2 regions of the Mucilaginibacter sp. P4_D1 genome follow, and region 2 is predicted to be linked to the other one. Evidence: riboswitches for the same ligand, from Rfam matches in the RefSeq annotation. Region 2 holds a riboswitch; the other holds the start of a gene.

Region 1 (7,010 bases), on a different contig from region 2:
CGGGATTTGCGGTTACTGTTATCTTTTTTGTCTCGGTTAAAGTACCCAGGTCAATTACAGAAACTGTATTATCGAAAACGCCGGTTGATGATAAGCCGCCAGAGTTAGCCACATACAATTTCCCGTTAGATACCACTAATTGCTCGGGATTGCGGCCAACGGTAATGTACTTGATAATGGTTAATGAAGCCGTATCCATTACTGCTACTGTGCCATCATAGGAGGTAATAAAGGCATTGCTCTTGTAAAAGGCTATGCTTCTTGGCTGGCGGGCACGCGCTTTATTTTTTAATGTGGTATTTACAATACTGTCCTGTTTAATCAGTTTGCCGGTTTTAGCGTTCACAACATCAACTACGCTTGATACATTAACAACGATGTACATTTTTGAGCCATATATTTGGGCGTCATTACCTGTATCGCCCAGCGGGCTGCCGTTTACGCTGCTATAAAAATCGGCAGTAAGTAATTTAGTTGTATAGTTGTAAAAAGTCAGGCTGCTGTTATTACTACCAAAGCCACCCTGGTTAATAATGTATAAACCAGCCCTTTCGGCCGTTGGGGTATCGGTTGTTGGAACGATTTTGTCTTTATGGCATGATGAAAGCAGAGCTATCATCGTTGAAGCAATAAATAAATAATTGAGTTTGTTTTTTTTCATAATATTGATTGTTAGATAGTTATTTGAATGGAAAACCTGACAGACCGGCCGGGCATCGGATAGCTTTGCACAACAGCGTAGCTTTTTGCAAAAAGATTATTAACCTCTGCTGATGCAACAACAGCTTTCTTTTTTAATAAAAAGTGATAAACAACAGATGCATCGCTGATGGCGTACCCGGCTAAATAATCAGACGCAAGATTGTCGTTGGTGTAATATCGTGACGATGAAATTACCTGGTTATAATAAACCCCTAAATGGCCGCGATCAACACCTGCATTAAGCGAAACTGTGTTTTTAGGCGTATAAGGCAACTGGTTAAGATATACAGAAGATGTAGGGTCGGTTACATTTAGTGCCTGCTGGTACGAATAATTTACAGCCAATGATGCCTTCCAGCCTTCGGCAGGTTTAGCCTGCGTTTTTAAGCCTACATCCAATCCCTTAATATCAACCTTGCCAAAATTCTGGATCGACCGGTTAAAGGCGTCCTTCGGGATAAATACAATCTTATTATCCACATGATTATAATAGGCATCGGCTGTTAAAGTGATGTAATTAAAAAAGCCGCTTAATGCCTTGCCATACGTGGCGCCCAAATCAAATTGTTTAGTATACTCCGGTTTTAACATAGGATTGCCGATGGCGCTGTAATAAAGTTCATCAAACGTAGGGTTGCGAAAAATATATTTGTAAAAGGCCCGTATCTGAATATTTGAGGTTTTCAAGGGCTGAAAGGTAGCCTCAACCGTGGGCGAATAAACATTCTTAGGCGGGGCCGCGGCACCGTTTTTTACAGTTTCGGTAATATGGGTATTCAGCAAACTTCCCTGCAACTGGAATTTACCGATGCGCAGGTTACTGGCCAATACATTTAATAATGTCAGCCTTGTTGGATAACTAAAATTGGCAAGGTTTGCATCAAGATTATTGACCGACAAATCGGCAGCGTAGGATACTTCCCATGCAGTTGTTAGATGGTAAGCCAAAGCTGCCGAACCATAATATTCATGTTGCGTAAAGCGCTGGTCTAAACGTCCTTCGTTGTTAAAATAATCAGGATCGAGGTAACGGAGATAGTTTTTTGAAACCTTAGCGTTCACTAAAAGATGTAAAGAATTGTGCCACTGACGTTCATAGCCACTCTGGAAAAAAAAGTCCCGGTTCCAAAGCCGCGTTGCCGATATGGTGGGATTATAAAGCACCACAGCGCCGGGAATGCCCCGTTCAGCATGATAATAGTTTACGTGTAAATTAAATTTGTTACTATCGGTTTTGGCCCAGTATAAAGCGCCATCTACCTGTTGGGCGCCGATATCATCATTGCTGCGCGTATGTACAGAGTCGGCCCCAACGACGCTGGTTTTATAGTTATACCGGCCGTTAGCATGCTCTGTGTAACTGTTTACTATAAACGACCAGTTATTATTAACACGTTGTTGCCATTGGAGATATGGGTTTACTAAGCCAAAAGAACCTGCCTTAACACCCGCTGTTACCTGGTAAGGTTTACCAATACTAAGACTGGGTTTTACCGTTTTTATAGCCAGTACACTTGATGATGCAAACGACCGCGCCGGCATACAAATACCAGGGGGCTGGCCAATGTAAAGTGAAATTTCCTGTACGTTGTTCAGGTTTAGCTTACTGAGGTCGACCTGGCCGTTTTCGGCATCGTTAATTTGTACGCCATCATATAAAACAGCGGTATGGTTGGCACTCAGGCCGCGTACCGAAACTGTTTTTAAGCCTCCAACCCCACCGTAATCCTTCAGTATAACACCGGCAAAATTACGGATAGCATCGGCAACATTAAATGCGCTGTAACGTTCAAAATCGCCGGCCAAGACCTGCTGTGTTGGTGTAATGGTTTGAATTTTGGGGATGGCAGACGAAGAAACGGTAACCTCTTTGATTTTTTTTGCGGTGTCTGTTTGAGCAGATACGCTATTGTAAACAACAACCTGCAGCAAAAAAAACGCTGCCGCTAAAACCGGTGCGGGTAAATGCTTATGAAAACAAAGTAAGTTTTTTTTCATGTTGTTGTACGCAAAGCGCTCACAGCACACACGGAAACAGAATTGTTTGAAATGAAAATACGCCAATAAACAAGAGCATTCACATCCAAGCTTCAATCCCCGAAAGCTATGAATTGCATTATCGCTCTGGCAGGTCTTCTGACTTACTCCCCTTTCGTTCTGTCTTCCCTTTGCCTAAGCGCAAGTGACTTTAATAGAATGAACTATGGTTATGGAGCTTACAGCTGCGGGACAGTTCCGGATTCACACCGTATTCCCTTTTAATCCTTTATGATATACTATAAAGAAACCTAAAGCGCCGCAAAGGTAGTTTATGTACGGCAGATACGCAAGTTGTTTAAAATGCCCAATGCTGGTGTAAAGCCATCCGTTTAGCCATCCCACTTGTTTTTGTATGGCATTATCATAATTTTTGCGGATTTTTGGATCCAAGATCATGCGCTATTTTTTTCATATTGGTTATCACGGCACACAGTACAGCGGCTGGCAAAAACATGCCGGCGTTGCAAGTGTACAAGCTGTTTTTGAAACCGCTTTAAGCCAAATTTTAAAAACGCCTACAACTGTTAACGGCTGCGGCCGTACCGATGCGCAGGTGCATGCCAGCCAATTTTTTTTTCATATAGATGTAGAGCAAGAATGGGATTTCGACCTCCTTTTCCGCCTCAATAAAATGCTGCCGGATGATATCGCGGTATTTGATATCATCCCGATGCAGGGCCTGCCCCACGCCCGGTTTGATGCCGTGCAACGCTCCTATTATTATTTTATTCATACTTATAAAGATCCTTTTTTAAGTGCTTTTAGCGCGTTATACCCCGAAACCAATCTTAACATTGATGAAATGAAAAAGGCGGCGGCGCTGCTACCGCTTTATAACGATTACCGCGCCTTTTGTAAAATGCCCGACAGGATTGACCATACCATTTGTAACGTGAGCTTGGCAAGCCTTTTTGTTAGCAGCAACGGCGACAGGCTCCGGTTCAACATATCGGCTAACCGGTTCTTGAGCAAAATGATCAGGATCATTATTGGCCGCCTGTTGGAAATTGGCCGTGGAGAAATGAGTGTTGATGAATTTGAAAGTCATCTCATCAGTAAACAAACGCCCAGAATTATTATCCCTGCTTATCCCCAGGGATTGTACCTGTCAAAAGTAACCTATCCCTACCTTGACATTCCCGCCAAACCAACGTTTACCGGCCTGCTCCAAAAGGACGAAAACACTGTTTGGCAGTCAATATAATACCTAAAGTATTCCCTGTCTTGCCTCTTGATTCTTGATTCTTGACTCTTTTCAAGGAAATTTAGGTAAATTCGCCCTCTTAAATACTTAATAAAGTTCTCAGATGGTGTGGTTTGAAAAATTGAAGCTGAAAAAACAGCTGGTTCGGTCGGTAAATGAAGCTGGTTTTATAAACCCTAAAGAACTGCAATTAAAAACGCTTTCGAGAATTGTAGGCGGCCAGGATATCATCGCCATTGGTTACGAAGGCAGTGGCAAAACTACCACCTATGTACTGGGTGTTTTAAACCGCTTTAATTATGCCCCCGAAGGCGTCCCGCGTGTATTAATCCTTGTGCCCGATAAAGAGGATGTATTTGGAGTAATTGAGCAATTCGACCGCCTGAACAAAAATAAATCGATAAAAATTGTTGGTTTATACGTGGCTCCGGGTATTGAAGCCCAGATGGACGCATTAGCCGATGGCGCCGATATTGTAGTTGCTACTCCTGACAGGGCGCGTGCTATTTACCTGAAACTTGCCCTTAACCTTAACAAGGTTGATATGTTTGTGGTTGATGATGCCGATGAAATGATAAAAAGAGGCTTGCAGCTACCTGTTGTAGAATTGGCAAATAGCATTGGCAAAAGTCAGAAACTGGTATTTACCGAAGTAATGCACAGCAAACTGCAAAAAATGCTTGATCCGTTCATGAAAGAGCCTGCTATTGTAGAAGTAGAAGCATTGGCAGAACAACCCTTAGAAACACATCCGCAATTTTTATATAACGTACCCAACTTCGGTACTAAATTAAACCTGCTCAATTTGTTTATGTACGATGAAGAGCTATTTACCAAAACCGTAGTTTTTGTAAATACACGTGCAACTGCCGATAAAGTTTATAAAAGCCTGCAAACCCGTTTACGTACAGCGGTGGCGTATTTAAACCCCCAGTTTTTTGATAGCCCGGGTTTTAAATCGATAAATGATTTTAAGGCTGATGAAGGTGCCAGGGTACTGTTGGTAGCTAATGAGCAGGAAGAAACTTTTAGCCTGGCCGATATTCCTTTCATCATTCATTTTGATGTGCCGGCAGAAAAAGAACTATTTATTGATCGTGTGACAAATCATTACCCCGAAAGCGGGAACGAGACAATGGCCCTCACTTTTGCTACCGACCTGGAGCTTAGCCAGGTTAAAAAGATTGAGCAGGCCACCGGCAAAAAAATAGCCCTTGCCGAGTTACCCGAAGAGCTTATTATTGAAAAAGAGGTAAAAGCAAAAAAAGAACCCAAACCAAACCCCGATGCGCCTATAGTTGGCGCGGCTTTCCATGAAAAAAAGGCTGCCAATTCAAAAACTTATAACTTTAGTTCGGGCCAAAAGGCTAAAATGAACAATAAGCGCAAGCACTAATTTTTTTTGGCAAAGTAGTAGATGTACATATCCTCTACCTTTTTACGTGCCCACGGCGTTTTGCGCAAAAACTTCAGGCTGGATGATATGCTGGGATTATCCAAAAAACAATTAATTCTTATCTGGTAGCCTAACTCGGGCCAGCCAAAACGGGCAACCAGTTCGTTCAAAATCATTTCTAAAGTTTTACCGTGCAGCGGGTCTTTGTTTTTTTCGTCCATATGGGCAAAGTTAAAAAATATGGTTCAGCTTGTTTTAGATAAAATGCTATGTACTACCGGTAACCGGTTGTTAATATTGGCATAACTAATTTAGTCTTAACCCCGTTTAACTATTCATCAAATAATTATAAACAATCCCGTAATAAGTTTTAAATTAGAAATCTGTGCGTACGCCAAAATCTTATGTTTTTCTGATGTCAATAAGGGGCTTAAAGTATTACCTGTTATTCATTTTTATAGCATGTTCATTTTGGGTTTCGGCCCAGGAGCATCCTATGCACTTTCAGCACATAGGCAGTAAAGAAAATCTTTCTGAGCTTAACATCAACGCCATGATCCAGGATAAGCAAGGCTTTATCTGGGTTGGCACCCGCGACGGCCTAAACCGTTACGACGGCAATAAATTTAAAGTTTTCAGGAATGATGTTAACGATAAAACCAGCATTAGCAACAACTACATAAACCACATTGCCGAAGATAAGGACGGCAGTTTATGGGTAGCCACAAGTGGAGGCCTTAATAAATTCGACCCGAATAAGAATCGTTTTACGCGTTTTCTGCACAACGATAAAATTCCAAACACACTGGCCAGCAACTTTACCGTAAATATTGCTTTGGATAATAACGGTAATTTATGGATAGCTACCTTGAAAGATGGCGTTGACCAATATATTATTAATCAGCATAAATTTATCCACTACCGCAACAACAAGCGCGATTCAACCAGTTTAAGCGATGATAACGCCAGGGTTACTTATGTTGACAGTAAAGGCGATGTTTGGATTGGAACCGCCTATGGAGGCATCAATCTTTTTAACCCAAAAACCAGAAGCTTTACCAATTTTAAACACGACGAGCGTGATGGCGGTACCATATCGGCAGATAGGATAACCAGTATTTTCGAGGACAGCAACCATCGCCTATGGGTAGGCTGCGGTTCTGGCGGTTTAAATCTCTACGACCCGACTACGGTAACTTTTCGCCATTTCAAAAACGACCCCAATAACAGCAATTCATTAGCCTATAATAGCATCCAATGTATTGCCGAGGATGGTAACCATAATTTATGGATTGGCACCGAAAACGGCGGCCTTAGCATTTTTAATTATGAAAAGGGCACATTCAGCAACCATTTGCAGGATGAAGTAGATAATACGAGTATCGCCAGCAATTCAGTTGATGTGATACTAAAAGATAACACCGGTAACATGTGGGTGAGCGGTTTTGCCTCGGGTATCAGTTTATATAAAAAGGTAACCGATAACTTTAAACATTACAACCATAACTCGCTGGCCAATAGCATATCCAATAATTTTGTTTTAAGTATCCTGGAGGACAAAAAAGCAAACATCTGGATAGGCACGGACGGTGGCGGGCTCAACCAGTTCGATCCTAAAAAAGGCACATTTAAAGCATATCGTTATAATGATGCCGACAAAACAAGTAT
Region 2 (18,951 bases):
GAGCTGCGAGCGCGTTGCCGATGTTGTTTTTGAAAAAATAGTGTTTTTGGCGATTTTTAAATTTAATCATCCTCCATTACCAGAAATTTGTTATTTTAGGATAAAATATTACTAAATCTTATCATGACATTCTCTTTAGTAAAACTAAAACCTGCTTATTTATTCTTGCTTTTTCTATCAATGGTTATTGTAAGCTGTTCAAAAAAAGGCTCGGACCCAGCGCCACCTGTTGATAACACTCCAAAAGTTACTATCACATCATTAAGTGTAAATACAGGTGTATATGATACAGAAGTGGTTATCACCGGTACCAATTTTAGCGCAACATTGGCCGACGACCAAGTGTTTTTTAATGGCAAAGCTGCAACAGTAAGCGCAGCAACCGCAACAAAGCTTACCGTAAAAGTTCCGTTGGCGGCCGGCAGCGGGGCAGTAAGTGTGAAGGTTAGCGGCGGCACAGCTATAACAGGGCCAACTTTTACCTATCAGCAATCATGGCTGGTGAGCACTTTTGCAGGTGGCAGTACTTACGGTTACGCGGATGGTGCAGCAGCGGATGCTAAATTCTTCACGCCATCAGGATTGGCGTTTGATGCAGCCGGAAATTTAATTGTATCTGAGAACGGCAATAACGATATCAGGAAGATCGCCACTGACGGAACTGTAAGTACAGTTGCAGGCAGCAGAAGAACGGATAAGAATGATGGCAAAGGAACCGAAGCGAGCTTTTATGGTCCGACGGGGTTAGCTATTGACCCGGCGGGTAATATCTATGTTGCTGATTACTATAATGACCTTATCCGGAAAATAGATCCATCAAATAATGTCACGACTTTTGCGGGAGGAGGAAACGGACTGGCTGATGATGGCAAGGGAGCAGCTGCAAGTTTTTTTGGCCCAGCCGATATTAAAATTGATGGTTCGGGTAATTTTTTTGTAGCCGATTTAAATAATGAACTTATCCGAAAGATAACACCTGATGCCAATGTTGGTACATTTTCAAAAGTAGTGTTAAATCCCAAGTCAGGCACCCGATATAGCCCGGTAAGCCTCGCGTTCGATAAAGACTATAATTTGTATGTATCGCTTGAGCTGGGTTACAACATACAAAAAATCAGCGCTACTGGCGTAATTTCTACTTTAGCTGGTTATGGCCTATTWGGCACAACCGACGGACAGGGAAGTAGTGCCCGATTTGCAAGGCCTTATGGCTTGGCAGTTGATAAAGACGGTAATATTTATGTAGCCGATTTCCATAGGATAAGGAAGATTACTCCAGCTGGTCAGGTAACAACATTTGCAGGCTTTGAAGTTGGAGGCTTCGCTAACGGCCCAGCAACCAAGGCGTTCTTTAATAATATTGCAGGTATTGCGATAGATAAGCTCGGAAATATATTTGTAGCAGATAGCGGTAATCAGCAAATCCGCAAAATTGCATTTGAATAGCCACCTATTATAACGTCAAACTTTCAGAAAAATGCCCGGCGCCAACCGGGCATTTTTATCATATAACCGCTATCCCATCAAGGCAACCGGGGGCTGATTAAAATTTCAAGTTTCAATCCTGAAATTCAAAAATCATCTGCACATCTGCCATTTGAAATCTGCACATCAAAAATCCGCACATTTTTTCCCATCTTTACAGCCAATAAAGTTCTTTACTTTTTTTCTGCAGAGTGGTTCCCGGTGTTTAAAGCACAGGGATTAATAAGGAACCGTGTGTAAATCACGGGCTGTCGCGCAACTGTAAGTAACACAAAAAGTTGTTGCCTTTAACAAAGTCCATTGTTCGCCCACGCGCGAATGAGAAGGACGGCAACAATGTTACAAGCCAGGATACTTGCCGCTATGTAAAAGACAATGCTTTCGCGCAATGAAGCAGTAGTCGAAGAAAAAAGAATAGCTATACCGGCATTTGCTTGCCTGTAGGTTACGCTTTTGTCTTTTATTACCATTTACTCCGAAAGCATACCGAAAACCGTAAGGAGCATTAAGTCAACTTAATGTTTAACCYAAAACGTTTTAGCGTATGCTCAAAAACAATCTCGGGTACCCACGTGTAGGTGCCCACCGTGAACTCAAAAAAGCCAGTGAACAGTACTGGGCCGGCAACATTACCCGTAACGATTTATTTGCCGCCGCCCGGCAAATTCGCCTGCAAAACTGGCAAACCCAGCATGATGCCGGTATCGATCTGATCCCATGTAACGATTTCAGTTTTTACGACCAGGTGCTGGATACCTCGCTCATGCTGGGCAACATTCCCGAGCGTTACACCCCGGTATTAACACAAAACAAGGCCAATACCGAAATTGACCTGTATTTTGCCATGGCCCGCGGCTACCAAAAAGATGGCCTGGATGTTACAGCCATGGAAATGACCAAATGGTTTGATACCAACTACCACTACATTGTACCGGAGTTTGTACAAAACCAGCAATTTAAACTATTTAGCGAAAAGGTATTTGACGAGTTTATACTGGCCAAACAACATACCGGCAACATACCAAAACCGGTATTGATTGGCCCGGTAACCTACCTTTTATTAGGTAAAGAAAAACAAACCGGTTTTGATAAAATAGACCTGATTAAAAAACTGGTGCCGGTTTACATCGAAGTATTAAAACGGCTGGCAAGTTACGGTGCTATCTGGGTACAGCTTGACGAGCCCTTCCTGGCGCTTGACCTTACCGACAAAGAGAAATCGGCTTATGCTTACGCCTACATGGAAATCAGGAAACAATGTCCGGACATCAAAGTGCTGCTGACAACCTACTTCGAAAGTCTGCACGAAAACACCGAACTGGCCGTAACCCTGCCTGTAAGCGCCATTCATGTTGATTTGGTGCGTGCACCCGATCAGTTGTACAAAGTTCTCACCGTATTGCCCGATAGCCTGAGCTTATCGTTAGGTGTAATTGATGGCCGTAACATCTGGAAAAACGATTATGTGCGCTCGTTAACCCACGTAAAAAAAGCAATTGCTGTATTGGGTACCGATAGGGTGATGATTGCGTCAAGCTGCTCGCTGCTGCACACCCCGTTTGATCTGGAGCTGGAAACCGCCATCATCCCCGAGATAAAAAACTGGATGGCCTTTGCCAAACAGAAACTAAACGAAATAAACGAGCTGGCACAGATCATTGGCGGCAATAATGAATTACTGCAAGAAAACCTGCGTGCCCTTACCAGCCGTAGCCTTTCAAAACTCATTCATAAGCAGGATATCAAACAACGCGTGGCAGCCATAACCGATGCCGATGCGCAACGTGAAAGCGGATTCATCTCCCGCCAGAAAATACAACAGCAGCGCTTTAAATTACCACTGTACCCTACAACTACCATAGGATCGTTCCCGCAAACTGATGATATACGCTCGTTAAGGGCAAGGCTAAAAAAAGGTGAACTAACCGGGCCCCAATATGATGCCGAGATAGAAAAAGCAACCATTGACGCCATCCGCTGGCAGGAAGAGGTTGGACTGGATGTACTGGTACACGGCGAATTTGAACGTAACGACATGGTGGAATACTTTGGCGAACGTTTAGACGGCTTCCTGTTCACCAAAAATGGCTGGGTACAAAGCTATGGTAGCCGCTGTGTTAAACCACCGGTTATTTATGGTGATGTAAGCCGCCCGGCGGATATGACCGTACGCTGGAGCAGCTTCGCGCAGCAAAACACCGATAGGCTAATGAAAGGTATGCTAACCGGCCCGGTTACTATACTGCAATGGTCATTTGTACGGGATGACCAGCCACGGTCCGAAACTACCAACCAGATAGCTTTGGCCATCCGTGACGAGGTTGTGGCCCTGGAAGCCGCCGGCATAAAGGTGATCCAGATTGATGAGCCTGCTATCCGTGAAGGTTTGCCGTTGCGTAAAAAAGACTGGCAAAATTATTTGAACTGGGCGGTAAAAGCCTTCCGTATTTCGGCCAGCGGTGTGAGGGACGAAACACAGATACATACGCACATGTGCTACAGCGAGTTTAACGACATCATTGGTAACATTGCCGATATGGATGCCGATGTGATCACCATTGAAACCTCGCGCTCGCAAATGGAACTACTGGCTGCCTTCGCCGATTTTAAATATCCAAACGAAATTGGCCCCGGCGTTTATGATATCCATTCGCCGCGCGTACCCACGGTTGATGAAATGGTAAGCCTGCTGGAAAAAGCATCTGAATTGTTACCCGCCGGCAATTTATGGGTTAATCCCGATTGTGGATTAAAGACCCGAAAATGGCCCGAAACCCAGGTGGCACTTATAAATATGGTGACCGCAGCGAAACAACTTCGTCAGTTAGTTGTAGAAACAATAGCATCCTGACGGGTAAAAACAGGCAATTTGCGTATACTTGCCTGTTTTTTCAGATTTTTGGCATTTTATGAGATTAAAAAGTAACGCGGTTATTACAGGGGTTGGGGGGTTTGTTCCGGATAATATATTAAGTAACAGTGATTTAGAGAAGATGGTTGATACAAACAGCGATTGGATCATATCACGTACAGGAATTAAGGAAAGAAGGATTTTAACCGACCCTACACTTGCCACCTCGGATATGGCCGTTGCTGCTGTGAAAAATTTGTTAGAAAATACAGGTGTTTCTGCAGAAGAAATTGATTGCCTTATTATAGCTACATCAACCCCCGATCACCTGCTTTTATCAACCGCCAGCATTGTTTGCGATAAGGTTGGTTTAAGCAATGCCTGGGCTACCGATGTTAACGCTGCCTGCAGTGGTTTTTTATACGCTTACACACTTGGTGCGAGCCTGGTAGAAAGCAACCGATACAAAAAAGTAATTGTAATTGGCGCCGACCAAAACAGTGCTATCATTAATTATAAAGACCGCAATACCTGTATATTGTTTGGCGATGGTGCCGGTGCTGTTTTACTGGAGCCCACTACCGAGGATATAGGCCTAATTGACAGCGTTTTTAAAACTGATGGCCATGGCCGCGAATACCTGCTGGTACCTGGCGGTGGTTCAAAAATTCCGGCTACTGTCGATTCTGTTGAGGCTAATCAGCACTACATTCGCCAGGAAGGCAGGATTGTATTTAAGGCAGCCATTAAAGGCATGACAGAAACGTGTACCGAGGTATTAAAACGCAACGATATGACGATTGATGATGTAAACTGGCTGATACCTCACCAGGCCAATTACCGCATCATCCATGCCGTTGGCGAAAACCTTGGCTTACCCGAGGACCGTGTTAAGGTAAATATCGACAGGTACGGTAACACTACAGCAGCCACCATACCACTTTGCCTTTGGGATTTTAAAGACGATTTTAACCACAACGATAACGTTATTTTTACTGCCTTTGGCGCCGGCTTTTCATGGGGCGCAACCCTGTTAAAGTGGGGCACCTTGAGGAAAGCGTAAGGTAATTTAAAATCATATAACAATGACGGGGCTGTCATCCTGAGCCTGTCGAAGGACGCGCGGAGAGGCCTTAGCCTGCTATGCTTCGACAGGCTCAGCATGACAGGCCTTTTGATATTTGTTGACTCCATGACCATCGAAGAAAGAATAAAAGCATCAGAAACACGCATTTTTAAAACCGTGTTTCCTAATAACACCAACCATTACGATACGCTGTTTGGCGGTTCGGCTATGGCCATGATGGATGAAGTAGCGTTTATAACCGCTACCCGTTTTACACGAAAAAGAATGGTTACCGTATCATCTGACAGGATTGATTTTAATAAGCCTATCCCGGCGGGTACCATTATCGAACTGGTGGGCTCCGTATCGCATATTGGCAATACCAGTATGAAGGTGTTGGTCGAGATCTTTATCGAAGAAATGTACTCTTTTGTGCGCGAAAAGGCCATTACCGGCACTTTTACATTTGTGGCTATCGACGAGCATAAACACCCGGTAAAGGTTGTAGATTAATAAGGTACCTTTTATGTAAATAGCGCTGATAATATTGCCTGTTTAAAGCCAATTAAGTTTTATAATTTAGTTGCTTATAAATCTGCACATCGGCTTCATGAACAAAAAAACAGCAATCTTATTAATAGCGCTGGCGCCATTAACTGCCTTTTGCCAGCAAAATTTAAAACTTTGGTATAAGCAACCCGCAAAGGTGTGGACAGAGGCCCTGCCTTTAGGCAACGGACGACTGGGTGCCATGGTATTTGGCCGGGTAGGCCGAGAACTTATCCAGCTGAACGAAGCCACTTTATGGACCGGTGGCCCCGTACGCACCAACGTAAACCCGCAGGCTTATGACAATTTACTGCTGGCAAGGGAAGCGCTGTTAAAAAATGAAGATTATGCACAGGCTAATGAGTATGCAAAAAAAATGCAGGGCTACTACTCAGAATCGTACCTGCCGCTGGGCGATCTGACCATCACCCAACAATTAAAAGATACTATCCCCACGGCTTACTACCGCGACCTGGATATCAGTAATGCTATTGCCACAACCCGTTACACAATCGATGGTGTAGAGTATACCAGGCAAATTATCAGCTCGACCCCCGACCAGGTTATCGCTATCCGGTTTACCGCAAATAAAACCGGGCAATTAAATTTCACCCTGGGCACCGGCAACCAGCTAAAATACCAGAACGTTGTTATATCCAACAACCAAATTTTAATGAAGGGGCAAGCCCCGGCACATCTGCAGCCCAGTTATGTCAACTTGAAAGATACGCTTGCCCTCAATGACAAACCCGGTTGTCGTGGAATGCGCTATGAGTTACAGGTAAAAGTTATTAATAAAGATGGGGTAGTAAGCGCCAATACCAACGGCATTACAGTGAAGAACGCAACCGATGTAACTGTTTTTTTATCGGCTGCTACCAGCTTTAACGGCTTCGATAAATGCCCGGATGCCGAAGGTAAGGATGAGCATAAATTAGCTACAGACTATTTGGAAAAAGCCATAAAATATAGTTGGCCGGCATTGCTGCAACATCATTATGCCGATTACCATAAATATTTTAATCGGGTAGCGTTTAACCTCGCCGCCCCCGCCGATGATAAGAGCGCATTGGTACCAACAGACGAGCGGCTGTTTAACTATTCAGAAGGGGCTAAAGATCCATCATTTGAAACATTATATTTCCAGTTTAGCAGGTATTTGCTGATCTCCTGCTCGCGCCCGGGCGGGCCTGCGGCTAATTTGCAAGGTATCTGGAACAAAGAGGTCCGGCCGCCGTGGAGTTCAAATTATACCACCAATATTAATGTGCAAATGAACTACTGGCCTGCCGAGGCGGCAAACCTATCGGAAATGCAATTGCCTTTTATCAACTTCATAAAAAACGCGGCTGTTACCGGCCAGGTAACAGCCAAAGAATTTTACCATACCCGGGGTTGGGCGGTGCACCATAACAGCGATATATGGGCATTATCAAACCCGGTTGGCGATTTAGGCCACGGCGACCCTATGTGGGCCAACTGGACAATGGGATCGCCATGGCTATCGCAGCATTTGTGGTGGCATTACCAGTTTACAAACGACAAGGCCTATCTTAAGGATACTGCATACCCGCTTATGAAGGGTGCTGCCCATTTTTGTATGGATTTTTTGGTGCCTTACAAGGGCTACCTGGTAACTGCCCCTTCCCTATCGCCCGAGAATAGTTTTATTGACGATAAAGGCAAACAAGGTACCGTATCTGTAGCTACAACCATGGATATGGCCATCATCTGGGATTTGTTTACCAATGTGATAGATGCCGCAGGCCGGTTAGGCACAGACAAGGCTTTTCGCGATTCGGTGATTGCCTGCCGCAAGCAATTATATCCGCTGCACATCGGCAAAAAAGGAAACCTTCAGGAATGGTATAAGGATTGGGAAGATACAGATCCGCATCACAGGCACGTATCACATTTATTCACCGTATTTCCCGGCCATGAGATCTCTCCTATCGAAACCCCGGAGCTTGCAGCAGCCGCAAAAAAAACGCTGGAGCTTAGAGGGGATGCAGGCACCGGGTGGAGCCTGGCCTGGAAAATTAACTTTTGGGCCCGATTACTTGATGGTAACCACGCCTATAAAATGATCCATTACCTGTTAAGGCTCACTGGGTCATCAAAAACCAATTATTCCAATGGCGGCGGTTCATACGCCAATTTGTTTGATGCGCATCCGCCGTTCCAGATAGATGGCAACTTCGGGGCATTATCCGGCATGTGCGAAATGCTGGTTCAAAGCCAGTCGGGCGAGATCAGCCTGTTGCCAGCCATCCCTGATTGCTGGGCCGAAGGCCATATTTCGGGCTTAAAGGCACGCGGCAATTTCCAGTTAACTATGAACTGGAAAAACAAGCAGATAGTTACAGCGTCGGTTTTATCGGTAACCGGCGGTTTATGCAAACTGCGTACAGCCACACCGTTAAAAATTACGGGCGTACAGGCAAAGTCGGTAAAAACAGCTAATGGCTATTTAACAAGCTTTAATACTAAAAAAGGAGTTTTGTATCAGATAACCAGCTCAAAAATTTAACCAGCTCCATCGAAACCGGAAACTTAGTAACAAACAGTAACAGTGCAGAAATGACGAACGCTAAAACAAACCAACGATGCCATTTAATAAAAGAGAGATTTCGAAAAGCATTATTATCGGAGCGCCACAGGGTAGCTGTTATTCAACTTTGAGCTCGTCGTGGACGTTGGAGACAACTATAAGCCAAATTTGCCGGAGAAGGTGTGTTTAACGGGGTACTAATAAGTTGGGGCCAACTGACTAAAAAGAATCTCCCTCCAACTCTTTAAGAACCTCCCTGGCTAAATTTACATCAAGATTCCACCAGTTTGAGGCAGTTAGCTTATCTATTTTATCCTGGTCAAATCTAAATTTTAATATTTTAGCAGGGCTACCAACTACTATCGCAAATGGTGGAACGTCTTTTGTTACCACGGAGTTTGCTCCGATTATTGCGCCATTGCCAATTTTCACACCTCTTTTGATAATACTATCAACACCTATCCAAACATCATTACCAATCTCACTAATCCCTTTTGTTAACTCATCCAGTATATTTTCGTAAAAGATTGCACTTGTTGACAATGCCCGTAAATTATGTTCGCCTGGCCCAATTGTCACATTATCTGCTATGCTACAATACCTGCCAATATTTGCCTTAGTCACAACGCAGCGACTCCCTATGTAAACATAGCTCCCTATTTTGCTAAATTTATCTACGGTAGTTCCCTCTCTTACTTCAATATGATGGCCAATTAAACTTTCGGGATCGACTCCTGATGGGAGAATCGCGCTATTGGTAATGTCTAAATCGGACAACAGTTCTGAATGAATACGTATTATATCATCGCCGACAGAAAATACTAAATGTTTATCATGCTTATGTACAAATTCCCTGAGAAAATCGATAGTAGGATAACCATTCTCGCCGGTAAAGCACCGAGCGCCGTCTATTAATATTGTGTGGCTTTTTATTGGATGCGCAAAAATGTGCTTAAGCTCATTTAAGATAGGTGAATTTAATTTCTCCTTATCGGTAAAGTCTTCTGAATAATGACCGTTTAACCAAAACAATGCGGGCTTTGAAATCCCAGGCAATATCTCAGCCAACACATCTCCGCTATCTCCCTGGTAGACAGATATTTTTTTTTGGACGCTAAATTTATCGACTGCATTTTTAAAAAGCTTTGCATCAAGCTCAATGGTTACTAAGCGTTCAAAAAAATCTAAGCAAGCGGCTGTCGTTTCACCTAAATATGTTCCTGTTTCAACAAAAATATTAGCTCGATGAAACCTCGCGTATCGCTTTATAACGGAAAGTTTTATGGAATGAGGAGGCGGGGCAGGACGGCCAGCTTTGATCCATTCTTTGATGGTATTATCGGTGGTTGACTCTCGGGTAATTGTGCCGATGCTGCTTCGGTATTTCTTAAATAACCTGTAAATAATAGTTCTTTTTAAAAAATCCTTTAGCATAATAATCAACTATAATTGTGAATAGCCAAATATATAAAAACCATAAGGATATCATAAGCCAGTTACAATGTAGGGAAATCCATCTAACTTTTGAATAGCCTGCCGATGTTAAAGACATATACATATCCAATTTACCTACGGTTAAAACTGAAGAACATGCTTACGGGGATAAAATGAATATTAGGCCCCCTAATATCTTACACAGCCAAATGTTATGTTAGTGGTCAGTAGGCTGTTACCATTCAAAAAAAGCACCCGCCGAATCCTGGATTTGGGACGGCGTGCACCCCATGCCGGCCGGGCACAAACTGATAGCCCCTAAATAGATTAAAGCAACAAAAAAGAACTGCGGTTTCCCGGGCTAGTGTTAAGTCAACAGTATTAAGTCGTAAGTCTAAAGTTGAATTTTTTCTGTTTCGACTTAGGACTTTAGACTTTGGGCTAAAGACGATCCGTCAATTTATCGTTGACACGACACTAGTCAAACAGCAAACAGTTGCCCCATATCCTTAAAAGCCTTAAATTCCAACGCATTTCCAGATGGATCAAGAAAAAACATGGTAGCCTGTTCGCCGGGCAGGCCTTTAAAACGGATGTAGGGTTCAATGACAAATTTCACGTTTAGGCTTTTTAATTTAGCCTCAAGTGCAACCCAGTCATTCCATTCCAGTACCACACCAAAATGCGGTACAGGTACGTCGTGCCCATCAACCGGGTTAAAATGATGTTTGGTATCATCAACCGGTTTAGGTTTCAGGTGGATAACAAACTGGTGGCCATATAAGTTAAAGTCCGTCCAATTAGTATCGCTGCGACCTTCGCCGCAGCCTAAAACTTCGCGGTAAAATTTGCGGGCCTCGTCCAGGTCATAAACCGGCACTGCAACGTGGAAAGGTGTTATTTTGCTCATCTTATAATAGTTTTAAGTATTGAGTGGTGAGTTTTGAGTGTTTAGCCGAAAATAATAAATCTTAATTTAAAGAAAACCTGTCCCTACCAAAACCAATTCCTTCCCCACTAAAAACTCCCAACTCAAAACTCAAAACTTCATCAATGTAATCCTTTGCGTTTTAACAATCCCCCGGTGGTATCGTCCACGCTTTGCTGTACAATAAATGCCTTGGGATCTATTCGCAGGATGGTTTGTTTTAACGATGGAATCTCCAACCGGGTAGCAACGGTAAAAATAATATCCCGAGGGTCGTTTACGTGGCCATCCTTGCCGTAACCGCTTTTACCCTGGTAAATGGTAACACCCCTGCCCAGCGTAAGTGTAATTGCCCGGCGAATGGCCTCGCTATGCGTAGATACTACCGTGATGCCCGAATACTGTTCAATACCATTCAAAATAAAATCTATCATTTTGGCGGCAGCCATATACGTTAATATGGAGTACATAGCTGGCTCAACGCCCAGTAAAAAGGCAGCAAGCCCAAATATCACTACGTTGAGCAGCAAAATAAAATCGCTCACCTTTAGCAGTTGAGTACGTTTGCTGATGAGTACTGCTGCTATCTCGGTACCATCAAGCACGGCGCCGCCCCGCATGGCCAGGCCGCTGCCCGTACCTATAAATACGCCGCCAAAAACCGCTGTAAGCAACTTATCGTGCGTTACATCGGGGAAATTAATAACTACCAGGCTTACCGATAGCAAGCCAATGGCAATGGTGCTTTTTATGGCAAACCACAGCCCAAGCTTTTTATAACCCAGCCACAAAAACGGCACATTAATTAAAAAAATGAGTAAAGAAATGGGTATGGCCGAGATATCTGCAACCAGCATTGATACACCCGTTACCCCTCCATCAATAAAATGGCTGGATAACAGGAAACCCTTAAGGCCAAAACCGGCTGCCAGGATACCCAACCCAATAGATATTGATTCTTTGATGATCTTCATTACCTTCATGCCCAAATATAATTTATCCGGCGCTAAAACGGGTTTTAATAAAGCAGATAATTAAGAACAGGTTGGTTTTAAGATGCAAAATATAAATAGAATAAGATGCCAAGCTAAAATATCATAACTTCCGGCTATTCAAAAGTGCTAAACCTACAGACCCAGTTTAGCAATAATCTCATCTGTGGTACCTACTTCTCCAATCCTCGGGAAAATATATTTAAAACTGCTATTGTGTGCATCTGCAAACCTATCGCTCATGGCATCGCTGGCAAAGGCAATATTATAGGCAAATTCATTAGCGCTGCGGGCGGTAGCTTCGACACCTATACTGGTGGCCAACCCGGCCAGCACAATCTAGGTAACGCCACGTTTTTGTAATTCGTCATGCAGGGCGGTTTGGTAAAAAGCGCCCCATGTTTTTTTGGTTATCCTAATGTCGCCGTCCCCTACTTTAATTTCGGGCACGATATCCAAAAAATCGGGACCAGGTACTGATCCTGCGTTTGGATTACTATCCCTGCGGGTGGCAAAAGCAGCCGAACCAGCAGGGTTAACATTTACTATTACAACCGGCAGTTTTGCCTTGCGAAAAGCGGCAAGCAACTTAGCCGAGTTTTCCAATACCTGGCTCATAGGGTGCGCCGTGGGCATTTGCACAATGGGCTTTTGCAAATCAATTAATACAAGTGCGGTATTTTTATCAATGGTAGTTATCATATTATCTGCATTTATTTCAATTATCGCTGTTAGTATCCATTCAATTCGTGTCCATCAAATTCGTAAAATTCTATCCAACTCGTGAAATTCGTGTGTATCAGTTTGATGTTAGTGAATTGACCGGGGGGTGTTGTAAAGTTACTTCGATAGCTTTTTTGAGCCTGATTTTCCTGAGGTACGCCAGTTGCAATAAACCCAGCAGCAGCGCCACAAGACCTTCGCCTAAAACCGTATCCGGAACGCCTATTTTTTGAGAAATGCCCCCTACCAGTAAGCCACCAAGAGGCTGCATCCCAAAAAAAGCCATGGCATAAAAACTGATAACCCTGCCGCGCATAGCCGGATCAACCGTAGTTTGAATGAGTGTATTGCTAATGGTAATCTGGGCCATCATCCCAAAACCTGTAATGGCCGCAAACAAAAGGGCAATGTAATAATTAGGGATGTGAGAAAAGACAGCCAACCCTCCGCCGAAAATTAGTGTACTTACAGCCAATATCTTTTTAAGATCTCCTCCTGCTTTTATTGAGGCCAGGAATATAGCGCCCGAAAAAGCGCCCAAACCTATCAAGCTATCTATAACCCCAAAAGTTGATGCCGTTCCCTTAAAAATATCTTTGGCATAAACCGGTATCAGCGTATTAAAGGGTAAAACCATGAGGCTTATTAAGGCCAGCATTACCAGCACAAACTTAATTGAAGGTGTGCTTTTGATATAACTAAAGCCCTCTTTAAGTTCAAAATAGATGTTGTGCGTATGTGCTTTCGGCTTTGATTTGGGCAGCCTCATTAACAACAGCGAACCAATCACAGCAATAAAGCTGGCGGCATTGGCGCCAAAGCACATTACATCGCCAAATTTCTCGAGCACCAGGCCTGCAATACCCGGACCTACCAGTCTTGACAGGTTTACCATAGATGAGTTAAGTGCCAGCGCATTCGGTAAATCAGCTTTATCGTCAACCATCTCATAAACCAATGATTGACGGGCGGGCACATCAAAAGCATTAATGATACCCAGAAGAGCGCTTAAAGCGATAATTTCCCAAACCACGTATCGCCCAAAAAACACCAGCGCCGTGAGCAAAATAGCCTGCATCATTGATGCTGCCTGGGTAAACAACAATAACTTATACCTATCATACCTGTCTGAAACTACCCCGCCCAAAAATGAAAATAAAAACGAAGGGAACAGACTTGCAAAAAGAGTAACTCCCAATAAAAATTTAGAATGTGTTTGCGAGTATATTACCCAACTCACCGCGGTTTTCTGCATCCAGGTACCCACCAACGATATGGATTGACCGGTAAAATAAAGCCTGTAATTCCGGCTTCTAAATGCATTAAAAGTGTTTATATTCATTACTCCCCTATCCCCGTCACGAAGACTTTATTCAAAATCAACAATTTTTGTTAGCGGGCCAATGGCCTTTTTTATCAACTCCTGTTCCTCAGGTGTACAGGTTGCGGCTATGGCATCATTAAGCCAGGCATTACGCTCGTTACGTACCTGGTGTAGCATATCGCGCCCAAGATCAGACAAGGTGATGATGGCTTTACGTTTATCGGTTTCCGAGATCCGCCTTTTGATTAAACCGCGCTGCAGGAGGTTGGCCAATATCTGCGACATGCTTTGCGTAGTTATTTTTTCCATAGCTGCCAGTTCGTTAGGCAGCAATTCCTGGTGCTGATCAAGCAGGGCAATCGTAGAGCGTTCGGTTAACGACAACTTATCGGCAGTTACCGAATGCTTCCGCAGTACCTTAATAAGCCTGGTTACCACGGTGCGCAGGTCGGCCGCCAGTTGAATATCTTTTTGATCTGTCATTTTTATTATAAAGAAAACTTGTAAGTTTACCTTACAAATATAAAGAAATTTTAGGCATTTATTGAATTACCTCTATTTTTTACATTGGTGTTATATGACATTGGGTAGCTTTGGTGTGGAATAATTAGGTATAGCCATGGGTATAAAACACGATATAATTTCATTAGATGATATCAAACTGTTGGTTGATACCTTTTATAATAAAGTTGGCGAAGACGTTTTACTGGCTCCCGTTTTTAACGAGCGCTTAGGCGATGGCTGGTCGCCCCACCTGGAAAAGATGTATACCTTTTGGCAAACCCTGCTATTGCAGGAACATACCTATAATGGCGCCCCGTTTCCGCCACATGCGCGCTTACCTATTGACGAAAAGCATTTTACAGAATGGCTAAATTTATTTACAGCTACAGTTGACAGCCTTTTTGCCGGCGAAAAGGCCGATGAAGCCAAATGGCGTGCAGGTAAAATGGCCGAAATGTTTCAATATAAAATAGCCTATTTTAAAAATAATCCGCTTAATATTATTTAGGTATTTATTTACCGGGCAATATGCGGGCGCATTTTAGTAATTTTGCCTTGTGCCACCACCTGTTAAAAAAACACCTGCCAAAACCACAGTTCCGGTAAAACGGAAACCTGCAGCGAAGAAAAAAACACCTTCCACAGTTCCTACAGGATGGATATTTGCCGCTATTGGCTTACTACTTATAGTGCTTTCGCCCTTTTATTATGGCTACGTTTTAAAAACGGCAACTGCAACCTGGCGATGGATACTGGATGCCGGCGAAACCACCAATTACCGTACCTACAAAAGTTTTGGCGTACGCATACCGGCCAATTATACGGTACATGGCATTGATGTATCATCGTACCAGGGCAAAATAAACTGGCAAAAGGTAAAGCAGATGAACGAGGATGGCGTACACATTAAGTTCGCTTTTATTAAGGCAACCGAAGGCGTTTTAATGACCGATCCCTATTTTCAGCGCAACTGGCGCGAGGCCCCGAAGGCCGGCCTTATTTGCGGTGCATATCATTTCTTTCTGCCCCAAAAAAGCGGCTTATGGCAGGCTAAATTCATGCTGCAAACGGTAAAAATTGAAAAAGGCGACCTGCCGATGGTTGTCGACGTAGAGAAGTTATACCGCACTACGCCCGAAAAAATGCGTACTCAGCTTAAGCTGTTCATCCACCAAATAGAAACCAAAACGGATGCAAAACCCATTATTTACACCAACCTGAGCTTTTACCAGGATTACCTGGAAGGTTATTTTGACGAGTACCCGCTGTGGATTGCCCACTATTACCAACCCCAGTTAAAGGTGAGTAGCAATACCAACTGGCAGTTTTGGCAACACTCGGACAGGGCCCACATCAATGGCATTAGCCAAAGGGTTGATATGAGTATTTTTAAAGGCGATACTACTGCATTTGAAAAATTACTGGTGAAGTAAAAAATCACCCTGTTACCCCTTCCTTCTTATAAACATTCATCAAACTATCGGCCCGATACCTATGTCCCTCCTTTAAAAAGGCATAGTAAGGCGCTACGAATTTGGCAGCGGCAGATGAGGGGTATTTATCCAACAGGTAGTTGTAGGCTTCTTTAAAATAATCGCTCAGGCGGTTTTGGTCATCCATAACCCAGGTGTTATCGGTTCCCTGGAGCAACGCCTGCAAATAGCTTTTCTGGTTAACCGAAGCGTCGGTAATACTTATAAAACCAGGATTTTCTTTAACAAACTGCTCCCACCATATTTCCCTGTCTACCAGCTGCTTTGCACTTATAATTATCGACGCATCTTCCATATAAACAGCCTTATTTTCCTTATTCAATTGCTCAAGGTAGGCCTTCATCACCGGCGACACGGATTCATAAAACCATTTACTGATAAAATCCCGGTCTTGCCCCACATAGGTGTCGCCTTCTTCCATAATAATCGTAAAACCGTTATCGTTCAATTGCTTCAGGTATTTTGCAACTTTTGCCGGCAGTTTACCTGGCTTAACTTCACGCATGAGTATGGTATCACTTCGGTCGGTACGGTCATTATGGATATCATCAAGGGTTTTATCCAATTTATCGTAGTACGCGCTAAAAATCAAAAAAGCAGTATCGCAGGCGGCAGGGGCTTGTCCTTTGAATAGTTCTACATATCTCCCTGCAGCCGTTGTTGCATTTTCAGGATCGGTAAAATTTAAAGATTTAATAAATACCACATACTGATTAAACAACGGGTTTGTATATTGCGGCTTATTGATGATTGAAGTTTTAGCCGGCTTATTAGCCTTAACAGCATGTTTCGTTTCTGCCGACGGTTGCTTTTTATGTGAACAAGCACACAACACAATTAAACACATACACAGGAATACACAGTTTTTCATGACAGAATGGAAGTATCTTGCATAAATATGAGCAATTTGTTTGGAAACAGAAAGCGCAACGATAAGACAACAACTCCATCATATGCCCCGGAAGCATATTATATATCAAAGACTTTTAGCGCTGAAAGGCCTCACCATCCAGAACATCTTATACTATGAAAATATCTACATTATCTTTTTGTGCTTTATTGATCACGATGGTTTCTGCCTGTCATTCGGTTATAACCGATGGCGCCGTGGGCAACCAGGAACAAAGCAATATGCACAGTACCTATGACGATAGCACCTTAAATAATAAGATATTGCCTGTAATGATGCCATATAACCGGCTGATTGACCCGGCCGGCAAAGTGGTGCGCTTTGGCGATCCCAATTTTGAAAACCATAGTCTTGATATCAAACTGATCCCTGGAACCTCGGTTTTAGCTGTTGAAGACCGGTACGGCATTACCCTCATTGATTCGGTTGGCAGTAAGGTCGTAGCACAATGGACTTATAACAAGGATAAACGGTACAATGGCCTGATGAGCACTTACTCGGGCTTAAAGGTTCATAAAAGTGGCACAGAAACTCAGATTTTTTGGAGCGCAGCCAATGGCGATTCGCATAAATCATTTGTAATGCAAGCCCTATGGAACGGGCAGGATATCAGCATCAAAAACGCATTTGAATTTAAGCCCGCTGCGCCCTCACCATTGGCGTTACCCAATGAATTATTAATCAATACCGAAGCGGGTACCGATTATTTATATGTGGCTTTGAACGGCAACAACCAACTTGTAAAAATTAACCTGGGCACCCAACAAACTATTTATACTAAACCAACCGGGGTAGCGCCCTATGGCCTTGCGCTTGTTGGGCAGCGCCTGTTCATCACCAACTGGGGTGGTGCCGAACCTGCCGATACAACCGGCCGGGAAACCGCAGGCGTACCTTACGGCAAAACCTATATCGACCCCAAAACCGGCGCTACAAGTTCCGGGAGCGTACAGGTGTTTGATATTGCAAGCGGCAATGTATTGAAGGAAATTTCAGTTGGCCTACACCCCAATGTTATCATAGCCGATAAAAGCCATCGCTTTTTATATGTTGCCAATGCCAACAGCGATAACCTATCGGTAATAAACGCTGCAACTTTTAAGGTGATTGAAACCGTCCCGGTAAGGTTGATGCAGGATAAAAACGGCTACATCGGCGATTCGCCAAACGCACTGGCGCTCAGTAACGATGGTAACACATTGTACGTTGCCAACGGGCTTGATAATGCGGTGGCGGTAGTTCAGCTTGGGTCAGTTTCATCGGCGGGCGGCAAAGGCAAAACAGTTGTTAAAGGCTTTATACCTACCGAGGCTTATCCCGGCGGCTTACTGATTGTGGATAACACCATTTTTGTAACCAACCTGGAAGGCGAAGGATCGCGGGTAAGCACCAAAGAGTTTAAAGCCGGGTCGCAGGTACCTGATGATGTTACCGCTTATAACTCGCACCACGAAAAGGCTACGGTATCTATCATCCCGTTGCCGGATGATGAGTTATTAAAAACATATACCAATCGTGTAAAAACGCTTAATCTTACCTTCAGGCAGGATATAGCACAACTGATACCGCGTAAAAACATCACCCCAAAACCAATGCCCGACCGTATCGGCGAACCATCGGTATTTAAGCACGTATTATACATCATCAAAGAAAACCGCACTTACGACCAGGTTTTAGGCGATATGCCCCAAGGTAAAGGAATGCCCTCATTATGTATTTATGGCGATAGCATCACCCCTAATCAGCATAAGCTGGCCAAAGATTTTGTGTTGCTTGATAACTACTATGCATCGGGCAAATGCTCGGCCGAAGGACACCAATGGACTGATGCCGCCATGGTTACCGACTACGTGGAGAAAAACGTACGCGCCTGGTTCCGCAGCTACCCGCATGTGCAGGAAGACGCCCTGGTGTACGACAAGAAAGGTTTTATATGGAACAACGCCGCCGATCACGGTAAAAAAGTAAGGATTTACGGCGAGGCATCGGCACCCCATTATGACGAAAAATTAAGCTGGACGGATATGTACAATAACTACAAAGCCGGCATCCCGCTTAAATTTTATAACACCAGTACCATATCAAGGGTGAGGCCGATGCTATCGCAAAACTACCCCGGATCGGACGAGTTAAAAATAACC

What was found. Region 2 has a riboswitch for cobalamin ahead of metE (5-methyltetrahydropteroyltriglutamate--homocysteine S-methyltransferase). Riboswitches for the same ligand answer to the same signal wherever they lie in the genome.
Region 1: it holds a riboswitch for cobalamin, as region 2 does, so the genes downstream of both, AC1DV1_RS29960 (TonB-dependent receptor plug domain-containing protein) here and metE (5-methyltetrahydropteroyltriglutamate--homocysteine S-methyltransferase) in region 2, are expected to answer to the same signal.

The regions. Positions count from the first base shown of each region.
Region 1 is NZ_JBFUIJ010000075.1:658-7,667, forward strand. It holds gene AC1DV1_RS29955 (YncE family protein) at 1-661, opposite strand, end outside; gene AC1DV1_RS29960 (TonB-dependent receptor plug domain-containing protein) at 673-2,700, opposite strand; cobalamin riboswitch at 2,813-3,009, opposite strand; gene AC1DV1_RS29965 (tRNA pseudouridine synthase A) at 3,137-3,946, shown strand; gene AC1DV1_RS29970 (DEAD/DEAH box helicase) at 4,050-5,342, shown strand; gene AC1DV1_RS29975 (VF530 family protein) at 5,339-5,563, opposite strand; gene AC1DV1_RS29980 (hybrid sensor histidine kinase/response regulator) at 5,758-7,010, shown strand, end outside.
Region 2 is NZ_JBFUIJ010000060.1:6,138-25,088, reverse strand. It holds gene AC1DV1_RS28520 (phosphatase PAP2 family protein) at 1-41, shown strand, start outside; gene AC1DV1_RS28515 (NHL domain-containing protein) at 124-1,446, shown strand; cobalamin riboswitch at 1,661-1,862, shown strand; gene metE (5-methyltetrahydropteroyltriglutamate--homocysteine S-methyltransferase) at 2,030-4,336, shown strand; gene AC1DV1_RS28505 (beta-ketoacyl-ACP synthase III) at 4,395-5,399, shown strand; gene AC1DV1_RS28500 (acyl-CoA thioesterase) at 5,529-5,915, shown strand; gene AC1DV1_RS28495 (glycoside hydrolase family 95 protein) at 6,013-8,481, shown strand; gene AC1DV1_RS28490 (DapH/DapD/GlmU-related protein) at 8,722-9,936, opposite strand; gene AC1DV1_RS28485 (VOC family protein) at 10,418-10,846, opposite strand; gene AC1DV1_RS28480 (YitT family protein) at 10,987-11,847, opposite strand; partial or broken gene AC1DV1_RS28475 (isochorismatase family protein) at 11,992-12,558, opposite strand; gene AC1DV1_RS28470 (MFS transporter) at 12,656-13,921, opposite strand; gene AC1DV1_RS28465 (MarR family winged helix-turn-helix transcriptional regulator) at 13,949-14,386, opposite strand; gene AC1DV1_RS28460 (group III truncated hemoglobin) at 14,523-14,915, shown strand; gene AC1DV1_RS28455 (glycoside hydrolase family 25 protein) at 14,965-15,840, shown strand; gene AC1DV1_RS28450 (hypothetical protein) at 15,845-16,771, opposite strand; gene AC1DV1_RS28445 (YncE family protein) at 16,927-18,951, shown strand, end outside.